DNA from 4 places in the Streptomyces sp. NPDC091377 genome. Region 3 is predicted to be linked to each of the others. Evidence: riboswitches for the same ligand, from Rfam matches in the RefSeq annotation. Region 3 holds a riboswitch; each other region holds the start of a gene.
The links. A riboswitch is a leader RNA that binds a small molecule or an ion and turns the genes downstream of it on or off. The one in region 3 is predicted to bind cobalamin.
Positions count from the first base shown of each region.

Region 1 (4,562 bases), on a different contig from region 3:
CTTGCGCTGGCCGTAGGAGAGCAGATGGGTGGGCCGGTCGGCGAGTGCCGTGATGTCCAGCGCGGCCAGCGACCGCGCGACCCGCGCCCGCACCTCGTCGTCCGGCAGCCCCAGGTTCAGCGGCCCGAACGACACGTCCTGCCCGACCGACGCCGCGAACAACTGGTCGTCCGGGTCCTGCACCACCAGTTGGACGGTGGTCCGCAGCCGGGTCAGCCCCTTGCGGTCGTACGACACCGTCCGCCCGTCGGCCACCACCTCACCGGCGCCGGGCCGCAGCCCGCCGCTGAGCAGCCGCATCAGCGTCGTCTTGCCGCTGCCGTTGCGGCCCAGCAGGGCCAGCGCGCGCCCCTCCCGCACGGCGAAGTCCAGCCCGGTGAGGACGTCCGGCCCGTCCTCGTAGGCGAACGACACACCCCGCAGGGCGACCAGAACGGGCTCACTCACGACAGGGGTCCTTCCAGTACGAACGTCAGGGCGGCCAGCGCGACCAGCAGGGCCACGCTCAGTGCCGTGAAGCGGGCGCCGACGCGGGCCTCGGGCACCAGGACCCGCAGCGTGCCGTCGTAGCCGCGCCCGGCGAGTCCGGCCTGGAGCCGGGCCGCCCGGTCGAAGGCCCGGACGAACGCGGTGGCACCCAGCCCGCCCAGCGACCGCCAGCGCGCCGCCCGCCCGGTGTGCCCGAGCCGCGCGCCCTGCGCGTCCCGGATCCGCCGCACGGAGTCCAGCAGCAGAAAACTCATCCGGTACGTCACCAGCGCCACGTCCACGACGGCCGCGGGCACACCCGCCCGGACCAGCCGGGGCAGCAGGTCGGACATCGGTGTGGTGAAGGCGAAGAGCAGCACGCCCAGCGAGGCGGCCGAGGTCCGCAGCAGCAGTTCCCCGGCCCGTACCGCCCCGCCCTCGGCCAGTCCGACGAACCCGTCCGGGCCGCCGACCCGCACCAGCAGCGGTACCGCGCCGGTCGCGCAGAACCCCAGCGGCACCCGCCAGGCCCGCCACAGCGCGCGTCCCGGCACCCCGGCCGGCCCCAGCAGCACCGCCAGCGCGGTCACCAGCACCAGGGCCGCGCCCGGCCACGGCGGCAACGAGATCGCCAGCCCGGTCAGCCCGAGCCCCAGCACCGCCTTGTCGACGGGATGCCGCCGCCGCCAGCGACTGCCGTGCGCCGCCACATCGATCGGCAACACGCGGCGTCAGCCGGGGGGCACGGGAGCGGCGGGACCGTCCGAGGCGCTCGCGCCAGCGTCAGCGCCGGAGCCGGAACTGACGGGGGCGGAGGCGGAGGCGGCCGGGGTGCCGTCCGCGCCGTCGGTGCCGTCCGTGCCGTCCGCGCTGTCTGTGCCGTCCTGCCGCAGGGCCCGTTCCTCCCCCTGACGGCGACCGCGCCGCAGACCGAAGTAGTACGCGAGGACGCCCGCGCCGAGGGCCGCCTGGAGGGCGAAGAGGGCGGACTCGATCTCACCGGACGGCGGCTCGTACAGCGGGGAGAACCAGGGCTCGTAGTCCGGCTCGATCTCGGTGATCGCGGTCTCCGCCTCCGCGTCGGCCCCCGCGAACGGCTCCTCCTTGTGGTCGCCGAGACCGAGCGCGAGCGGCAGTACGGCGAGGGCGGCCACCGCGAGCAGCAGCAGAAGGTTGATCCGGGTGCCGCGCTTCATCGGGTCACCGCCCCGGCGTCCGTGCCCGCGTCGGTACCGGCCTGCGGCTCGGTGTCCGCGCGCTTGCCGGACCGGCCGCCCGTGACCAGCACACCGAGCCGGGTCAGCTCACCTCTGCTGGACTGCACCAGCAGCCGCATGACCAGGACGGTCAGCAGCCCCTCGCTCACCGCGAGCGGGATCTGGGTGACGGCGAAGATCGAGCCGAACTTCCCGAGGGCGCCCAGGAACCCGCTGCCCGGGTCGGGGAAGGCGAGCGCGAGCTGGACGCTGGTGACGCAGTACGTGGAGAGGTCGGCGACGAACGCGGCGCAGAACACGGCGCCCATCAGCGGGACGCCGGAGCGGCGCAGCAGCCGGTAGACGGCGTATCCGGCCCAGGGGCCGACGATCGCCATGGAGAAGACGTTGGCGCCGAGCGTGGTCAGCCCGCCGTGGGCGAGCAGCAGCGCCTGGAAGAGCAGGGTGATGGTGCCGAGCACCGCCATGACCGGCGGCCGGAACAGTATGGCGCCCAGGCCGGTGCCGGTCGGATGGGAGCAACTCCCGGTGACCGACGGCAGCTTCAGCGCGGACAGGACGAAGGTGAAGGCCCCGGACGCGCCGAGGAGCAGGGTGCTCTCGGGATGCTCCCTGACCTCACGGGTGAGTGACCGTACTCCGTGGACGACGAACGGCGCCGACGCGACACCCCAGGCGATCGCGTGCGCCGGGGGCAGGAAACCCTCGGCTATGTGCATGGCTCAGCAGACCCTCTCCAGCACCTCGTGGATGGACGACGCGCCTTGGCCGGTCTCCTGGCTGACGGGTACCACCGCCCGTGCTCCGCCTTCCCGGGTCCGAGGACCCAGTGGCTGCCCGTGCGGGCCGGAGCAGGACTTCCCGATCACAGTGGCGAGGGCCGCACCGGTTCCGCACCGGTTTCCCGTTCACCAAGGCGAGGTGACAGTAATGCCGGGATGGGGCCATGACAAGCACGGACTGGTGTCCGGGGGGTGTCGGGGCGGGGGAGGGGAGGCTCAGTCCGTCGGTTCCCGGGAGGTGGCCGACGGGCTCGGCGTGGGACCGGCGGTGTCGATGCCGAGGTCGGGGCGCGGGGTGAGGGCGAGGACGGGGGCGCCGGGCTGCGGGGGCGGCGGGGTGAGCTGGGCCTTGGGGAGTTTGGGCGAGGTGGCCTGCTGGAAGTTGACCTGTTCATGGTTGACCAGGCCGGTCTTCTCCAGCACGGTGATGTGGTCGAGCACGGTGTCGTTGGCGAGGTCGGCGAGCTGACGGACCAGGGTGTTGCGGGTGTTGGCGCGGACCTTGGCGACCACCGGGAAGATCTGGCCGTGGGTCACCCGCATGATCTGGACGGCCGTGGAGTCGAACGACCTGCCGTTCTCGGCGTCGACGGTGGCCACGAACTGCTGCTGCTGGGGGCTGGCCTGGTTGGGCAGGGTGATGTTCAGCTGCGGCGCGATCCTGCGGCACAGCTCGTCGAGTCCGCCGTGGCCGACGACGAGGTGCTTGCCCGCCTCCTTCATCTCCTCGGTCGTGCCCCGCTCCATCGCCATCAGGCCCAGCGGGTACTCCCAGAGCCCGGCGGCCCGTACCTTCACCACGAAGTCGCGGTCCGCTTCGGTGAGCGGCCCCCACTGGGTGTTGGCGATGATCCGGCTCTGATCACCCGCGGTCTTCTCGACGCCCACCATGGCCGGGTAGGCGAGTGCGGTGAGGGTCAGCCCCATGGCACCGAAGACGAAGACGCTTCCCACGGTGGCGCGGGAGAAGGGCATGCGGCCTCCTGGCACGAAGAACAGGTACAGCGGTGACGACAGGGGATTACGACAGGGGATACGGACGACGGTCGCGGAACCGTCACCGGAAACCGCGATTTTCCGCACAGATGCTGTGCGGTACGTCACAGAAGCGTCGCTTCTGGGTATGAGGTCGGTCGCACACCGTGTCACTGCCGTGTCGGAGTTCGGCCGAACGGGTGACTTCGCGTAAGAATTGGCTGGTGCAGGCGATGAGTGCGAGTCAGATCGGGGGGAGCCGGTGAACCGTCGCGATGTCACCGACGAACAGTGGGAGGGGCTCGCCCAGGTCGTGCCGTTGCGCGGCCATGACGCCTGGCCCTCGGCGGTGGGCCACCGTGCCCTGCCGGAGGCGGAGACCGAGGCCCGCCGCCGCTTCGTGGTCCTGCGGGTCAATGTCTTCGCCGACGCCCGCGAGGTCGCCGAGACCCTGATGGGCGGTATCCCGGTCCTCCTCGATCTCACCGGCGCGGAGGGCGATGTCGCCAAGCGCGTCCTGGACTTCAGCACCGGCGTGGTCTTCGGACTGGGCAGCGGGATGCACCGGGTGGACCGCAATGTCTTCCTGCTGACCCCGCCGGGGACCGAGGTGCAGGGGCTGATGGCGGGCGTGGGCGTACCGGGCACCTGAGCCGGGGACCGGGGCCGGTTTCTGCGGGCCGGGGGCCGGGGGCGGCCACGCGCAGGCCGGGGGACCGGGGGCGGCCTCTGCGGGCTGGGAGGAGGAGGGCGGCTTCTGCGAGCCGGAAGAACGGGGCCGGCCTCTGCGGGCCGGGAGCGGTGCCCGTGCGGGCCGGTGGTCCAGGAGGGCGGTGCCCGCGCGGGTCGGCCCGTCCCCCGATCGTAGGAAGGGCGGTCAGCCGGAACGGTTCGGCGGACGGCCGGGGACCTACGTTCCCCGTATGTGCATGGCCCCCGAAGAGCGTCCCGCGGATCAGCGCCCCCGTCTCACCGAACTACGGCTGTCCGCGTTCGCCGGGCACCGGGGGGCCGGGCTGCCGCTGGGGGCCGTGACGCTGTTCGCCGGGCCCAGCGGCAGCGGCAAGACCACCGCGCTACGGGCGTACGAGGCGCTGGCCCGGCTCGCCGGGGGCGCCGA
Region 1 is NZ_JBIVUE010000004.1:82,944-87,505, forward strand. Features, by position in the region: gene ACIQNG_RS10760 (energy-coupling factor ABC transporter ATP-binding protein) at 1-447, opposite strand, end outside; gene cbiQ (cobalt ECF transporter T component CbiQ) at 444-1,193, opposite strand; gene ACIQNG_RS10770 (energy-coupling factor ABC transporter substrate-binding protein) at 1,200-1,664, opposite strand; gene ACIQNG_RS10775 (energy-coupling factor ABC transporter permease) at 1,661-2,404, opposite strand; cobalamin riboswitch at 2,434-2,616, opposite strand; gene ACIQNG_RS10780 (DUF4142 domain-containing protein) at 2,684-3,442, opposite strand; gene ACIQNG_RS10785 (cell division protein SepF) at 3,705-4,094, shown strand; gene ACIQNG_RS10790 (ATP-binding protein) at 4,372-4,562, shown strand, end outside.
Region 1: linked by a shared signal. The riboswitch ahead of ACIQNG_RS10775 (energy-coupling factor ABC transporter permease) and the one ahead of ACIQNG_RS13385 (DUF4430 domain-containing protein) in region 3 are both predicted to bind cobalamin.

Region 2 (4,562 bases), on a different contig from region 3:
CTCCACGGACCTGGCCGACGCCCCGGGGCAGGGGCAGGGAGGTGGGCTGCGGGAGGCGGTGCTCAAGGAGGTCGGGCTGCCCGCCGTCCTCAAGGACTCGGCGGGGACCGGCAGCCAGAACGTCTGGCTGGTGCGCGACGAGAGCGAACTCGACGCGGTACTGGTCGAGTCGGCGGGCCGGCCCCTGAAGGGCCGGCTGTTCGCCGAGCCCTACTTCAGCGGTCCGATCTACAGCGCCGAGACCCTCACCTGGTCGGGCCGGACCCGGCTGCTCGGGGTGTCCAGCCGGCTGATGTCCCCGGAGCCGTACTTCCGTGAGGAGATCACCGCGTTCCCCGTGGCCTTCCCCGAGGGTCGACGGATCGCGCTGGAGCGCCGGCTGGACGAGGTGCTCGCCGCCATCGGGTACACCGACCGGTTCGCGCATGTGGAGTTCGTGCTGACCACCGACGGTCCCGAGGTGGTGGAGGTCAACCCGCGGATCGGGGGCGCGCTGGTCGGCGAGGGGCTGTGCCGGGCGCTGGGGGTGAATGTGTACGAGGCGATGGTCGAGGCCGCGCTCGGCCGCCGCCCCGGGCTGATGGACGCCGACCAGCCCGGCGGACCGGCCGTCGCCTTCGTCCTCGGCTACCCGTCGGCGCCCGGTGTGCTCACCGGCGTCGACGGTCTCGACCGGCTGGCGGACATGCCGGGATCACCCCTCTGGTATCCGGTCAAGCGCACCGGTGACCCCGTCGAGCATCTGGCGGACAGCCGGGGGTACGCGGGGATCGTGTACGCGGAGGCCGAGACGGCGGAACTGGCCACGCACCGGGCGGTGGCGGCGGCGAACGCGGTGCGGGTGCGCACGGAGCCGTTCCCGGACGCGGAACCGATCCCGTGACCGATCCGGTCACCGGTCCCGTGACCGAACCGGGGGCGGAGCGCGCCGGGCGGGCGGCCGGGGCCCGTCCGGCGCGCTCCCCGCTGGGCCGGCTCACCGCTCCCCTGCGCTTTCTGCTGCTCAGCTCGTTCCTGATCCCGCTCGGCAGCTTCATGGTGCTGCCGTTCATGTCGGTGTTCCTGCACGAGCGGCTCGGGATGGGGCTCGGCACGGTCGGGGTGGTGCTCGCGGTGGCGTCGCTCGTGCAGTTCTCCGGCGGGATCGCGGGCGGCGCCCTCGCGGACCGGATCGGACTGCGCCGCACGATGCTGTGGGCGCTGGTGATCCGTACGGCCGGGTTCGTCGGTCTGCTCCTCGCCCTGCGCTGGCCGCCGCTCGCGGTCGCCGCGCTGGTGCTGACCTGCTGCGGCGCGGCGCTGTATCTGCCCGCCAACAAGGCGTATCTGGTGCACGGTGTGGACGAGGAGCGCCGTCCGGCGTTCCTGTCGGCGGGGAACGCGGCGCTGAACGCGGGCATGGCGGTGGGTCCGCTGATCGCCGGGCCGTTCGTGCTGTCCTCGCCGGGCTGGCTGTTCGTCGCCGTCACGGCCCTGTTCGTCCTGGTCACGGCGGGCCACAGCAGGCTCCCGGAGACGGGCGGGGACCGGTCGGCGGACGGCGGGGGCGAGCGGCAGGGCCTGCTGACCGGGGTGGCGGTGCTGCCGTTCGCCGCCAATCTCATCGCCTTCTATCTGTACTTCCACTTCCAGCACTTCCTCGCGGTGTACGCGGTCGAGCGGGCGTCCAGCGCGTTCTACAGCCTGGTCCTGCTGCTCTGCTTCACCCTGGTGATCGTCGTCCAGCCGTTGGCGTCCGGGCTGATCCGGCGGATGCCGTACGCCACGGCCCTCGTGGTCGGCTTCACGGGGCTGGCGGCCGGGCTCGCCGTGCTGGCGATCGGCACCCGGCCGGCGCTGCTGGCAGGCGGGGCGCTGATCACCCTCGGCGACATCGTGCTGTTCCTCAAGAACGACCTGGAGGCGCTGGCGCGCAGCCGGCGCTCGGACGCGGTGGTCTTCGGGCAGCAGCGGCTGGCCGCCGGGCTCGGCGCCTGCGCGAGCGGGGTGGTCGGCGGTCAGCTCTACAGCCTCGGCGAACAGGCCGGGAGCACCGGCTGGTTCTGGCTGCTGGCCGCCGTGCAGTGCGCGCTGCTGCCGCCGGTGCTGATCGCGCTGCGCGGTCGCGACACCGTGCCGGACCCCCTCCCGCACGGCTCCACCGATTCCCCCACGGCGACACCGAAGGAGACATGAGGCCGTATGACACGGACCGGCGGATTCCAGGACGACGACTTCTGGATCGAGTTCCACGACTTCCTCTTCTCCGAGCAGCGCCACACCCAGGCGGAGGAACTGCTGGCGACCTCACCGCTGCTGGCGTTCCCGTCCGGCGCGCGGGTGCTGGACCTGTGCTGCGGTCCGGGGGTGTTCACGGTGCCGCTGGCACGGCGCGGGCACCAGGTGACGGGCGTCGACCTGAGCCCGGCCCTGCTGGAGCGGGCCCGCAAGCACACCGCCGACGCGGGGGTCCAGGTGACGTATGTGCGGGCCGACGCGCGCGCGTACACGGAGCCGGCCGCCTTCGATGTGGTCCTCAACATGTTCACGTCGTTCGGATACTTCGAGGACCCGGCCGACAACGCGCGGGTGCTGCGCACGATGCGGGACTCTCTGGTGCCCGGGGGCACGCTCGTGCTGGATCTCGCGGGCAAGGAACTGCTGGCCCGCCGGGTCACCCCGCCGAAGGTGGTGCGGCGCGGGGACGATCTGATGGTGCAGACGGACTCCGTGCTGGACGACTGGGCGCGGCTGAGCAGCGAGTGGGTGCTGGTGCGGGGCGAGCGGGTGACGCGGGCCACCCTCGTGTGGTTCGTGTACAGCGCGGTGGAGTTGCGGCGGATGGCCGAGGAGGCGGGGTTCGGCCGGATCGAGGTCTTCGGCGGCTTCGACGGCCGTCCCTACGACGAGAACGCGGAGCGGCTGGTGCTGCGGGCGGTGCGGGAGGAGTGAGGCGGCGGGGGCCTGCCTTGGGACACCTGGTGGGCAGACCGTAGGATCAGCGGGTCATCGCCGCGACGGGAATCAGGAAGCCGGTGCGAATCCGGCACGGTCCCGCCACTGTGACCGGGGAGTGCACCCTTCACCACGCCACTGCGCGCCGCGCGGGAAGGCGAGGGGAACGTCGATCCGGGAGTCAGGACACTGGCCTGTCGCGGGCCCGATCCTAGGAGCGCGGACTCCCCAGGAGGCTTCACGTGTACGACGGCCTGTCCCGTCCCCCGCTGTCCACCCCTGCCCGTCGTCGCCCGGCCCTGCGCGCGGCGGCCCTCGCCCTGTCGGCCGCGCTGCTGGCCGCCGGCTGCGGTTCCTCCGGGAACGGCGCCGACGGCGAGGCCGGTTCGTCCGGTGCGCCGGGCTCGGCCGAGGGCTTTCCCGTCACCGTGGAGAACTGCGGTGTGAAGACGACGTACGACGAGCCGCCGTCGCGGGTCGTCACCATCCATCAGCACCCCGCCGAGCTGCTGCTGGCGCTGGGGCTGAAGGACAGGATGGTCGGCACCGCCTTCCCCGACTCGGCGGTGCTGCCGGAGCTGGAGAAGGACTACGAGGCGATCCCCGAGCTGGCGAAGAAGGAGCCGTCGTTCGAGACCGTGCTGGAGGCCGAGCCGGATCTCGTCTACGGCGGGTACGGCAGCGCCTTCGCCGAGAACGAGGGCCGCTCGCGCAAGGCGTTCACGGACGCCGGCATCGACACCTACCTCAACCGTGAGTACTGCGGCGGCGAGAAGGGGGTGACGATGCGGGACACCTACGACGAGATCCGCACCGTCGGGAAGATCTTCGGGGTGCCGGACCGGGCCGACGCGCTGGTCGCCGACCTCCAGGACCGGGTCGGCGAGGCGTCCTCGGCGGTGAAGGGCGAGTCGAAGGTGCCGGTGTTCGTGTACGACAGCGGCGACAAATCGGCGTTCACGGCCGGTGGCAAGGGGCTGGGCAGCGAGCTGATCGACCTCGCGGGCGGCGAGAACGTCTTCGCCGACCTGGACGAGGTGTTCGGGGACGTCTCCTGGGAACAGGTCGTCGAGCGCAAGCCCGAGGTCATCGCCATCTACGACTACGAGGGCGCGGGCAACGTCGAGCGCAAGAAGGAGTTCCTGCTCGGGCAGCCGGCGCTCGCCGAGGTGCCGGCCGTGAAGAACAAGCGGTTCGTCGTGCTGCCGCTGACCGCGACGCTGGTCGGCATCCGGTCGGCGTACGCGGTCGAGGATCTCGCGAAGGCGCTGCACCCCCAGAGCGTCCGGTGACCGTTCCGGTCACGGGGAGGTCCACCACCGTGAAGGGGCCGGGCCGGGCCGGCCGGGCCACGCTCGCCGGCACCGTGGCCGTTCTGGGTGTGCTGCTCGTGGTGTCCGCCACGGCGGGCCTCGCGATCGGTTCGGTGCAGGTGCCGCCCGGCCAGGTGTGGGGCATCGTCACCCACGCGCTGGGCGCCGGCTGGACCGAGCCCGACTGGTCGGGCGCGCGGGAGACCATCGTGCTGGACGTGCGGGCGCCGCGGGTGCTGCTGGGCGCGGTGGTCGGCGCCGGGCTCGCGGTGGTGGGCACCGCCATGCAGGCCCTGCTCCGCAATCCGCTCGCCG
Region 2 is NZ_JBIVUE010000028.1:2,925-7,486, forward strand. Features, by position in the region: gene ACIQNG_RS36250 (ATP-grasp domain-containing protein) at 1-883, shown strand, start outside; gene ACIQNG_RS36255 (MDR family MFS transporter) at 880-2,175, shown strand; gene ACIQNG_RS36260 (class I SAM-dependent methyltransferase) at 2,182-2,931, shown strand; cobalamin riboswitch at 2,966-3,147, shown strand; gene ACIQNG_RS36265 (ABC transporter substrate-binding protein) at 3,177-4,226, shown strand; gene ACIQNG_RS36270 (FecCD family ABC transporter permease) at 4,223-4,562, shown strand, end outside.
Region 2: linked by a shared signal. The riboswitch ahead of ACIQNG_RS36265 (ABC transporter substrate-binding protein) and the one ahead of ACIQNG_RS13385 (DUF4430 domain-containing protein) in region 3 are both predicted to bind cobalamin.

Region 3 (4,562 bases):
CCTACGCGGCCGGTATCGACCCGGCCCGGGTCTCGGCGTCCCGGAACCTGATAGCGGACATCTACCGGTACTGGCAGACCGCGGAGCCCGGCTACTTCGGCCCCTCGGCCACCTTCAACGGCACGGTCTTCGCGGCGCTCGCGCTGAACGGGGCGAGGACCCAGTCCGGGCAGGTCCGCGTCCCCCAATCCCTGCGGGACGCGATGGTCACCCGGGTCCGCGCCAACCAGCACAACGACGGCGGCTGGAACTACAGCAAGGCCGAGGGCAACCCGGCCCAGCTCGCCGCCCCCAGCGACATCGACATGACCGGCGCCGCGATGGCCGCGCTGTGTGTGTCCGGCGTCCCGAACACGGACCCGGACATCACGCAGGCCAAGGCGTTCCTCAAGAGCAAGCTCGTCGCGAACAGCGGCGCCTTCAACGCCATGTTCGGGGTCAACACCGACTCCAACGGCTGGGCGGTCTCCGGCCTCAACGCCTGCGGCATCAACCCGCAGACCGGTGACTTCCTCACCGCCCTGGGCAAGACGCCGGTGGACTTCCTCATCGCCCAGCAGTTCAACCCGGGCGGCGGCTTCAAGTACCTGCCCAGTGACACCGCGCCGTCGGCGTACGCCTCCATCGACGGGCTGCGCGCGGTGGCGGGCGGCGGCTTCACCTCCGCCCCGCCGGTCCCGACGACGCCGGGCGCCCCGCGATGGGTGGGCCAGGGCTCCTTCACGTCCGGCACGGCGACCCGGCTGGCCCTCACGGTCGACGACGGGGCGGGCGGCCTCAAGGTCTGCTCGGTCGCCCTGACCCCGACGGGTACGACGACGACCCTGGGGGCCGTCCTGGACGCGGCGCTCGGCGCCGCCACCCCGTCCGGCTGTGTCACCGCGCTGACCCCGTCCTCCGGCACGGGCGCGATCACCTCCCTCAACGGGAAGGCCGACAGCGGTACGAACACCTGGAAGGTGAGCGTCGACGGTTCCGCGTTCACCTCGGCGACACGCGAGCGGACCATCGGGGTGGGCGACACCATCGCCGTGCGCTGGGGCGCGTGACGGCAGACCTCAGAGCGCCGTCCAGGTGAACGCCACCTGGTCGCCCGCGTTCAGCTTGAACTGGCAGCCGCCGACGGGGGTGGAGGTCCCGTTGACGGAGATGTTCCAGTAGGCGACCCCGCCCCCGCTGACGTTCTTGACGCTCTCCACGAAGTAGTCCTCGAAGGACGGGTACCAGGTGCCGTCCCACGTGAAGTGGGCCTTCCGGGCGGCGTCGTCGAGTGCGGCGGTGGGGGTGGGCACGGCGCTGGGGTGGGCGCCGCCGTTGGTGCCGTCGCACCTGTGGGTGCCGCCGCTCGCGGTCGTCACCTCGTGCCCGCGGGTCTTGACCCTGCCCTTGTAGAGCAGTCCGTCCGGACCCTGCACGGTGACGGTGACCTTGACGGGGGCGTTGGTGCCGTGCGCGCCGGTGCCGGGCTGGGTGTGGGCGACGGCGGGGGCGGAGGCGAGGGCGAGCCCGAGGGCGCTCGCGGCGACGAGGGCGCGGTAGGCGGAGGTGCGGTGGGTGGAGGTGCGGCGCATGAGCGTGCCTTCCTGGTGCGGAGGGCCGGCCGCGCGGCGGGGAGCGCCGACCGTTGGGGCGGGCTCCCGGCTTCACGCTGCGGACCATGACAGGGGGAAGCGGTGCACGGCGCACGGCGGGCCTTCCGACTCACGGCCGGCGGGCCGTACACGGTTGCAGGTCAGTGCCGGATTCCCACCGGCTTCCCCCACGCGTGCGCCTGTTCGGTTGTGGTGTCGGCGAGGTGCGCCAAACGCCCGCAGATTAGGCCCGGTCGAGCCCGCCGCGCCAGACGGCGCTCCGATCCGCGGCGAGGTTCATCCGAGGCGCCGCTGCGCGCGCACCAGCAGCCCCACCGGTACGCGCCGCCGCCGAGCAGTCCGGCGAGGGTGCGCGGGAGGCGTATGTCACGCACGGAGGTGCGCGAGCGCGTCGTCCATGGGGTGCGGGGCGCGAGCACCTCAGCCGGTGGGGGTGATCCGCCAGTGCCGGGTCCGCTCGTACTGGCGGCTGAGGCGGGCGAACGCCCCGCCCGAACGCAGGAGTTCGGCGGCGGTCCCGGCCTCGGTGACGCGGCCCGCGTCGAGTGAGACCACGTGGTCGGCGGCGGCCAGGGTCGCGGGCCGGTGGGCGATCACGATGACCGTGCGGTCGGGGTCGTCGCCGAGGTTGGCGATGGCCTGCGTGATCGCGGCCTCGTTCACCGGGTCGAGCGCGGAACTGGCCTCGTCCACAAGGACGACGCGGGCCCGCTTGAGCATGGCCCGGGCGATCGCGACGCGCTGCCGCTCGCCCCCGGACAACTGGGCGCCGGCCTCACCGACGCGGGTGCGCCAGCCGTCGGGCAGCCGCTCGATCACCTCGTCCAGCCGGGCCGCGGCGGCGGCCTTCTCCAGCTCGTCATGGGTGGCGTCCGGGTGGGCCAGCCGCAGATTGTTCTCGATCGTGTCGTCGAACAGGTAGACGTCCTGGAAGACGATGGCGATCTCGTCCTTGAGGACGGCGGGGTCGAGTGCGCGTACATCGACACCGCCGATGCTCACCCGGCCCGCGTCGACGTCGAAGAACCGGGCGACGAGCCGGGTGACGGTCGTCTTCCCGGACCCCGAGGGGCCGACCAGCGCCGTGGTGGTGCCGGGGCGGCAGTGCAGCGAGACGTCGCTCAGCGCGGGTGCGTCGCCGCCGGGGTAGGTGAAGGTGACCCGGGAGAACTCCACGTCGGGCGCGGCGATCCCGCGTACCGGAGCGGCCGGGACCGGCAGTGCGGGCAGGGCCAGCATCTCCTCGATGCGGGAGATCTTGTTGGTCATCGCGCGCAGGGCCCCGATGAGGTCGATGAGGTTGCCGAGGGGTTCCAGGAAGCGGGCGGCCAGCACCAGCAGCACGATCGCCTCGGCGACCTGGACCCGCCCGCTGAGGGCCAGTTCGGCGGCGAGCGCGAGCACCGCGACGAAGCCGGCCACGATGACGCCCGTGTACACGAAGAACGGCCGCCTGGCGCGGCGCATGCCGTCCCGGTAGGTCGCGCGGTGGTCCGCCAGCGCGGCGCGCATCCGGGGGGTGCCGTGGGCGTGGCCCGCGGCGCGCAGGACGGGCTGGGCCTGGCCCAGTTCGATCGCCCGGCCGGCGACGGCGGCCGACGCGCGTTCCAGCTCGGTCTCGGCGATCTCCGCGATCCTGGCGGCGCGCCGCAGCGCCCAGAGGGCGAGCAGGGCGACTGGGCCCATGGACGATCCCCACGGCGTCTCGATCGGCGAGGCGGCGGCCCTCTACGACCTCGCCCCTTCGACCCTGCGATGGTGGGAGTCCCGGCAGGTGCTCCCCGACCCGCCGCGGACCAACGGCCGCCGTGTCTACACCGAGACCGACCTCCGCCGGATCGGCCTCGCCTATCTGTGCTGTGTCACCGGGTCGATGCCGTTGGACCAGGCGTCGGTGGTGGTCACCGGCAGCCGGAACCGGGAATGGCAAGGCACGGTGAGGCGCCACGCGCGGGAGATCGAGGAGAGGATCCGGCGGTTGCAGAGCGCGCGGGCGTATCTGCTGCACCTCCTGCGGTGCCCGGACGACGACATCGTCACGCAGTGCCCGGACCTGGACGGCGAACTGGCGAGCCACACCCCGCGCGGACGCGTCGCGGCACCGGACCTGGTGGCCGCGGCCCGGTCCGCCCTCCGTGACGGAAAGACCGGCGGCCGGCGTGACGAAATGAACCCAGCGGACGTCTCCGCCCGCTGCGCCGTGTGTTCAGGCCGGTTCACCCCGTCGGCGCGGGGCCGTCACCGCACGTACTGCTCGGCGGCCTGCCGACAGCGGCAGTACCGGCGCAAGGCCGACTCCAGGTCCGCGCCCGACGCGTTCACCCCGCCCCCTGACGGCGGTTCAGCTCGGCGGCCGGCCGTGACATGACCGTACGGTCGGCACGCCGCACGACGGCGCGTACGAAGGGGGCCGCGAGCCGGTCGGATCAGGATGCCGATCGAGGCTTCCACCACCGTCAGCGCGTCAGCCTCGGGGACACCCGGCGTCTGGACCCCGCCGGGGACGGCTGACCGTCCTGCCGCTCGGGTGACGGTCCCCGCGTCACCGGAGCCGTGGCGCTCGGGCCGCAGCCGTACGGCGCACAGTGGCGGTGTGGATGTGGACGAGGTCGTTCGGGAGCTGTACGGGCTGCGGCCGTCGGAGTTCGTCGCGGCGCGGGACGCGTACGTCGCCCGGGCGCGCGAGGCGAAGGACACCGCCGCGGCGAAAGCCGTCGCCGCGCTCCGGCGGCCGGTGCTCGTGGCGTGGGCGGCGAACCAGCTCGCCCGTCAGCGGCCCGACGAGACCGAGCGGTTCCTCGCGCTGGCGGCCACCCTCCGCGAGGCGCACCGGGCCCTGGACCGCGAGCAGTTGCGCACAGCGGCGCGGGAGCAGCACCGGCTCGTCGCCGCGCTGACCCGTACGGCCGCCGACCTGGCCCAGGAGGGCGGACAGCCGGTGGGCGACCCGGTGCTGCGTGAGGTCGAGCA
Region 3 is NZ_JBIVUE010000005.1:202,274-206,835, forward strand. Features, by position in the region: gene ACIQNG_RS13380 (prenyltransferase/squalene oxidase repeat-containing protein) at 1-1,049, shown strand, start outside; gene ACIQNG_RS13385 (DUF4430 domain-containing protein) at 1,059-1,571, opposite strand; cobalamin riboswitch at 1,669-1,790, opposite strand; gene ACIQNG_RS13390 (ABC transporter ATP-binding protein) at 2,013-3,278, opposite strand; gene ACIQNG_RS13395 (MerR family transcriptional regulator) at 3,277-3,960, shown strand; gene ACIQNG_RS13400 (hypothetical protein) at 4,186-4,562, shown strand, end outside.

Region 4 (4,562 bases), on a different contig from region 3:
CGACTCGGTGTTCATCCCGGGCAGGCCGTCACCGCACAGGTCGCGCGCGAACTGCAACTCGGCCTCCACGGCCTCCCGCAGCATGTCGGTGACCTCCTGCCGGAGCCCCTCGTCGAACAGCTCGGGCTCCTCCTTGCGCACGGTGTCCACCACGTCGAACGCGAAGGACATGTGCATCGTCTCGTCGCGGAACACCCAGTTGGTGCCGGTGGCGAGACCGTGCAGCAGACCCCGGCTGCGGAACCAGTAGACGTACGCGAAGGCACCGTAGAAGAACAGGCCCTCGATGCACGCGGCGAAGCAGATCAGATTCAGCACGAAACGGCGCCGGTCGGACTGGCTCTCCAGCCGGTCCAGCTTCTCGACCTCGTTGATCCACTTGAAGCAGAACCCGGCCTTCTCGCGGATCGAGGGGATGTTCTCCACCGCCGCGAACGCCGCCGTCCGGTCCTCCGGATCGGGCAGATAGGTGTCGAGCAGCGTCAGATAGAACTGGACGTGCACGGCCTCCTCGAAGAGCTGCCGACTCAGATACAGCCGGGCCTCCGGGGAGTTGATGTGCTTGTACAGCGTCAGCACCAGGTTGTTCGCCACGATCGAGTCACCCGTGGCGAAGAACGCCACCAGCCGGCCGATCAGATGCTGCTCCTCGGGGGAGAGCTTGGCGAGGTCCGCCACGTCCGAGTGAAGGTCCACCTCCTCCACGGTCCAGGTGTTCTTGATGGCGTCCCGGTAGCGCTCGTAGAAATCGGGGTAGCGCATCGGGCGGAGCGTCAGCTCGAACCCGGGGTCGAGCAGGTTCTGGTGACGGGCGGATGTCGACATCGCTGACATTACTGGCATGCCTCGCAGGACTCGGGGTTCTCAAGGGAGCAGGCGACGGCGTCGGGGTCGGCGACCTGCTGGACGGGGATGGTCTTCGCGGCGGGCGCCTGGCCCTGGGCCGCCCGCGCGATCCTGGTCGCCGGACGCGAACGCAGGTAGTACGTGGTCTTCAGCCCCGACTTCCAGGCGTACGCGTACATCGACGACAGCTTGCCGATGGTCGGCGTCTCCAGGAACAGGTTCAGGGACTGCGCCTGGTCCAGATACGGGGTGCGGGCCGCGGCCATGTCGATCAGACCGCGCTGCGGGATCTCCCACGCCGTGCGGTACAGCCCCCGCACCTCCTGCGGGATCCACCCGAAGCCCTGCACCGAGCCGTTGGCGTCGCGCAGCGCCTCACGGGTCCGGGCGTCCCACACACCGAGGTTCTTCAGATCCTGCACCAGATACGAGTTGACCTGGAGGAACTCCCCGGACAGCGTCTCGCGCTTGAACAGGTTGGACACCTGCGGCTCGATGCACTCGTACACGCCCGCGATGGAGGCGATGGTGGCGGTCGGGGCGATCGCGAGCAGCAGGGAGTTGCGCATCCCGGTGGCGGCGATCCGGGCGCGCAGCGCCGCCCAGCGCTCCGGCCAGACCGGCTCCACCCCGTAGTGGTCGGGGTGCAGCACGCCCTGCGCGGTACGGGTCATCTCCCACGCGGGCAGCGGGCCGTGCCGCTCGGCCAGGTCCGCGGACGCCTCGTAGGCGGCCAGCATGATCCGCTCGGCGATCTTCGTGGACAGGGCCTTCGCCTCGGGCGAGTCGAACGGCAGCCGCAGCTTGAAGAAGACGTCCTGGAGGCCCATCGCGCCCAGGCCCACCGGACGCCAGCGGGAGTTGGAGCGGCCCGCCTGCTCGGTCGGGTAGAAGTTGATGTCCACGACCCGGTCGAGGAAGGTCACGGCCGTACGGACCGTCTCGTCCAGGCGCTCCCAGTCCAGGTCGCCGCCGGCCCGGTCCACGAACGCGCCGAGATTGACCGAGCCCAGGTTGCAGACGGCCGTCTCACCGTCGTCGGTGACCTCCAGGATCTCCGTGCAGAGGTTGGAGGAGTGGATGACCTGGCCGGGCCGCGCGGTCTGGTTGGCCGTGCGGTTGGCGGCGTCCTTGAAGGTCATCCAGCCGTTGCCGGTCTGCGCGAGGGTGCGCATCATCCGGCCGTACAGCTCACGCGCGGGGAGCGTGCGCCGGGCCAGGCCCTTGCGCTCGGCCTCGCGGTAGGCCGCGTCGAACTCCTCGCCCCACAGGTCGACCAGCTCGGGCACGTCCGCCGGGGAGAACAGCGACCACTGCGCGTCCGTGTCGACCCGGCGCATGAACTCGTCCGGCACCCAGTGCGCCAGATTGAGGTTGTGGGTCCGGCGGGCGTCCTCACCGGTGTTGTCCCGCAGCTCCAGGAACTCCTCGATGTCGGAGTGCCAGGTCTCCAGGTAGACCGCCGCCGCGCCCTTGCGCCGGCCGCCCTGGTTCACCGCGGCGACCGAGGCGTCCAGGGTCTTCAGGAACGGCACGATGCCGTTGGAGTGTCCGTTGGTGCCGCGGATCAGCGAGCCGCGCGAACGGATCCGGGAGTACGACAGACCGATGCCGCCGGCGTGCTTGGAGAGCCGGGCGACCTGGTGGTAGCGGTCGTAGATGGAGTCCAGCTCGTCCTTGGGGGAGTCCAGGAGGTAGCAGGAGGACATCTGGGGGTGGCGGGTGCCGGAGTTGAACAGGGTGGGGGAGGACGGCAGATAGTCCAGCCGGCTCATCAGCCCGTAGAGCGCGGCGACCTCGTCCAGCGCGCGGACGCTGTCGTCCTCGGCGAGCCCCGCGGCGACCCGGAGCAGGAAGTGCTGGGGGGTCTCGATCACCTTGCGGGTGATCGGGTGGCGCAGCAGATAGCGGCTGTGCAGGGTGCGCAGCCCGAAGTAGCCGAAGCGGTCGTCGGCGGCCGGGTCGATCAGCGCGTCCAGCCGGGCCGCGTGCAGGGTCACGAAGTCGGCGGTGCGATCGGCGATCAGGCCCTCGCGGTGACCGGTCGCCACCGAGCCGGTGAAGGTGGTGACGCCCTGCGAGGCGGCCTCGGCGGCGATGGAGCGGGTCAGCAGCCGGGCGGCCAGCCGCGAGTAGGCGGGGTCCTCGGAGATCAGCCCTGCGGCGGCCTCGGTCGCCAGCTCCCGCAACTCCGCCTCGTCGGCCCGGGCGGAACGGCCGCGCAACGCGGCGGCGGCCACCCGCCCGGGGTCGGCGTCGGTGAGGTCGGCGGTCAGCTCGGTCAGGGTCCGCAGCAGCGCGGCACCTGGACCGTCGTTCCCCTCGGCGGCCACGGGGGTGGCGGCGGAGGCAACTGCTGAAGCCGGGTCGGCTGGCGCGATCGTCACGTGGGGCTCTCCCTCGCTCGGCACGGGACCTCGCCGAGGGCAGGGGGCAGCTCACGAGCGCACGGGGCGTCGCGTCCACCGGCCCATTCCACGAGGCCCGGACGTCCTGCACCCGGACCGGGTGGTCGGGTGCGCCGTCGGCAGGTCCTCGGACTGACCAGGCGCGTGCCGCGAAACCCCGCGAACACGCACAAGTACACCGTTGCGGGACAGTTCCGGATTCGCACCGGATTCCCCTGCGGCGACAGCGAGCATGAGCATACATCTTGTGCCGCGCTGTCGCGTCACCCCCAGATGTTGTGTCGCGACGGTTTCACAGTGTCAACTCGTAGGTGAGGAGAGTGAGGTCGTCCAGCTCCGGTACGGGATTCCAGTCCCGGTGCGGGCTGCGGATGAACCCGAGCCGTTCGTAGAGCCGGTGGGCGGCGTGCATGGCGCTCTGGGTGGAGAGCACGACCCGCTCGGCCCCGGCCGCGCGCGCCACACAGGCGCGTACGAGAGCCTCCCCCACGCCCTGTCCGCGGGCCTCGGGGGCAACCGCCAGCATCCGTATCTCGGCCTCGTCCGGCCGCGCGATGTCGGCCATGGGGTTGCCCCCCGACGGCACGAAGGTGACGGTCCCGAGGACGGCGACCGGCGGGGCGGCGACCTTGTCCGGCGGGACGGCGGCTGGGTCCGGCGTGGCGGTGACCGTGCCCGGCGAGGTGGCGGCCGTGTCCGGCGTGGCGGTGACCGCGCCCGGCGGGACGGCGGCTGGGTCCGGCGTGGCGGTGACCGTGCCCGGCGGGGTGACGGCTGGGTCCGGCAGGACGGTGACCGTGTCCGGCGGGGTCGCGGCTGGGTCCGGCGTGGTGGCCACCCACACCTCGGCGACCTCCGCCCGGCGCGCGACGTCCCTCAGCACGGGGAGATACGGATCCTCCTCCCCGTAGTCCAGCAGCCCCTCCCGAAGATAGGCGTCGGCCACCAGCTCACCGAGCCGGAGGTACTCGTCGGGGCGGGCGGGTCTGATCGTGAGGTCCATGGGGCGAGTGTGCCGGGCGGTGGCCCCCGGTGCCGCCGGGTTTCCGGCCGAGCGCCCGGGGTCAGCAGCAGCGGAAGCCCTCGCGGGGGTCGGTCTCCTGGCGGTCCGTGCGCATGCGCTCGAAGTCGCGCCGGGACGGCACCTCCGCGTCCGGCCGGCCCTTGCGCAGATGGGCGCAGTAACGGTCGTAGGCCGATTCGTCGGTCAGTTCGCGCAGGTACCAGCGGATCCCGCGCAGCGCCCGTGGGACATCAAGGGCCCGGAGCAGTGCCGATCGCATGACGTGCCGCCTCCTCCTTCTCCGC
Region 4 is NZ_JBIVUE010000001.1:882,838-887,399, forward strand. Features, by position in the region: gene ACIQNG_RS03895 (ribonucleotide-diphosphate reductase subunit beta) at 1-825, opposite strand, end outside; gene ACIQNG_RS03900 (ribonucleoside-diphosphate reductase subunit alpha) at 834-3,233, opposite strand; cobalamin riboswitch at 3,355-3,501, opposite strand; partial or broken gene ACIQNG_RS03905 (GNAT family N-acetyltransferase) at 3,547-3,864, opposite strand; gene ACIQNG_RS03910 (YbdD/YjiX family protein) at 4,319-4,537, opposite strand; gene ACIQNG_RS03915 (carbon starvation CstA family protein) at 4,509-4,562, opposite strand, start outside.
Region 4: linked by a shared signal. The riboswitch ahead of ACIQNG_RS03900 (ribonucleoside-diphosphate reductase subunit alpha) and the one ahead of ACIQNG_RS13385 (DUF4430 domain-containing protein) in region 3 are both predicted to bind cobalamin.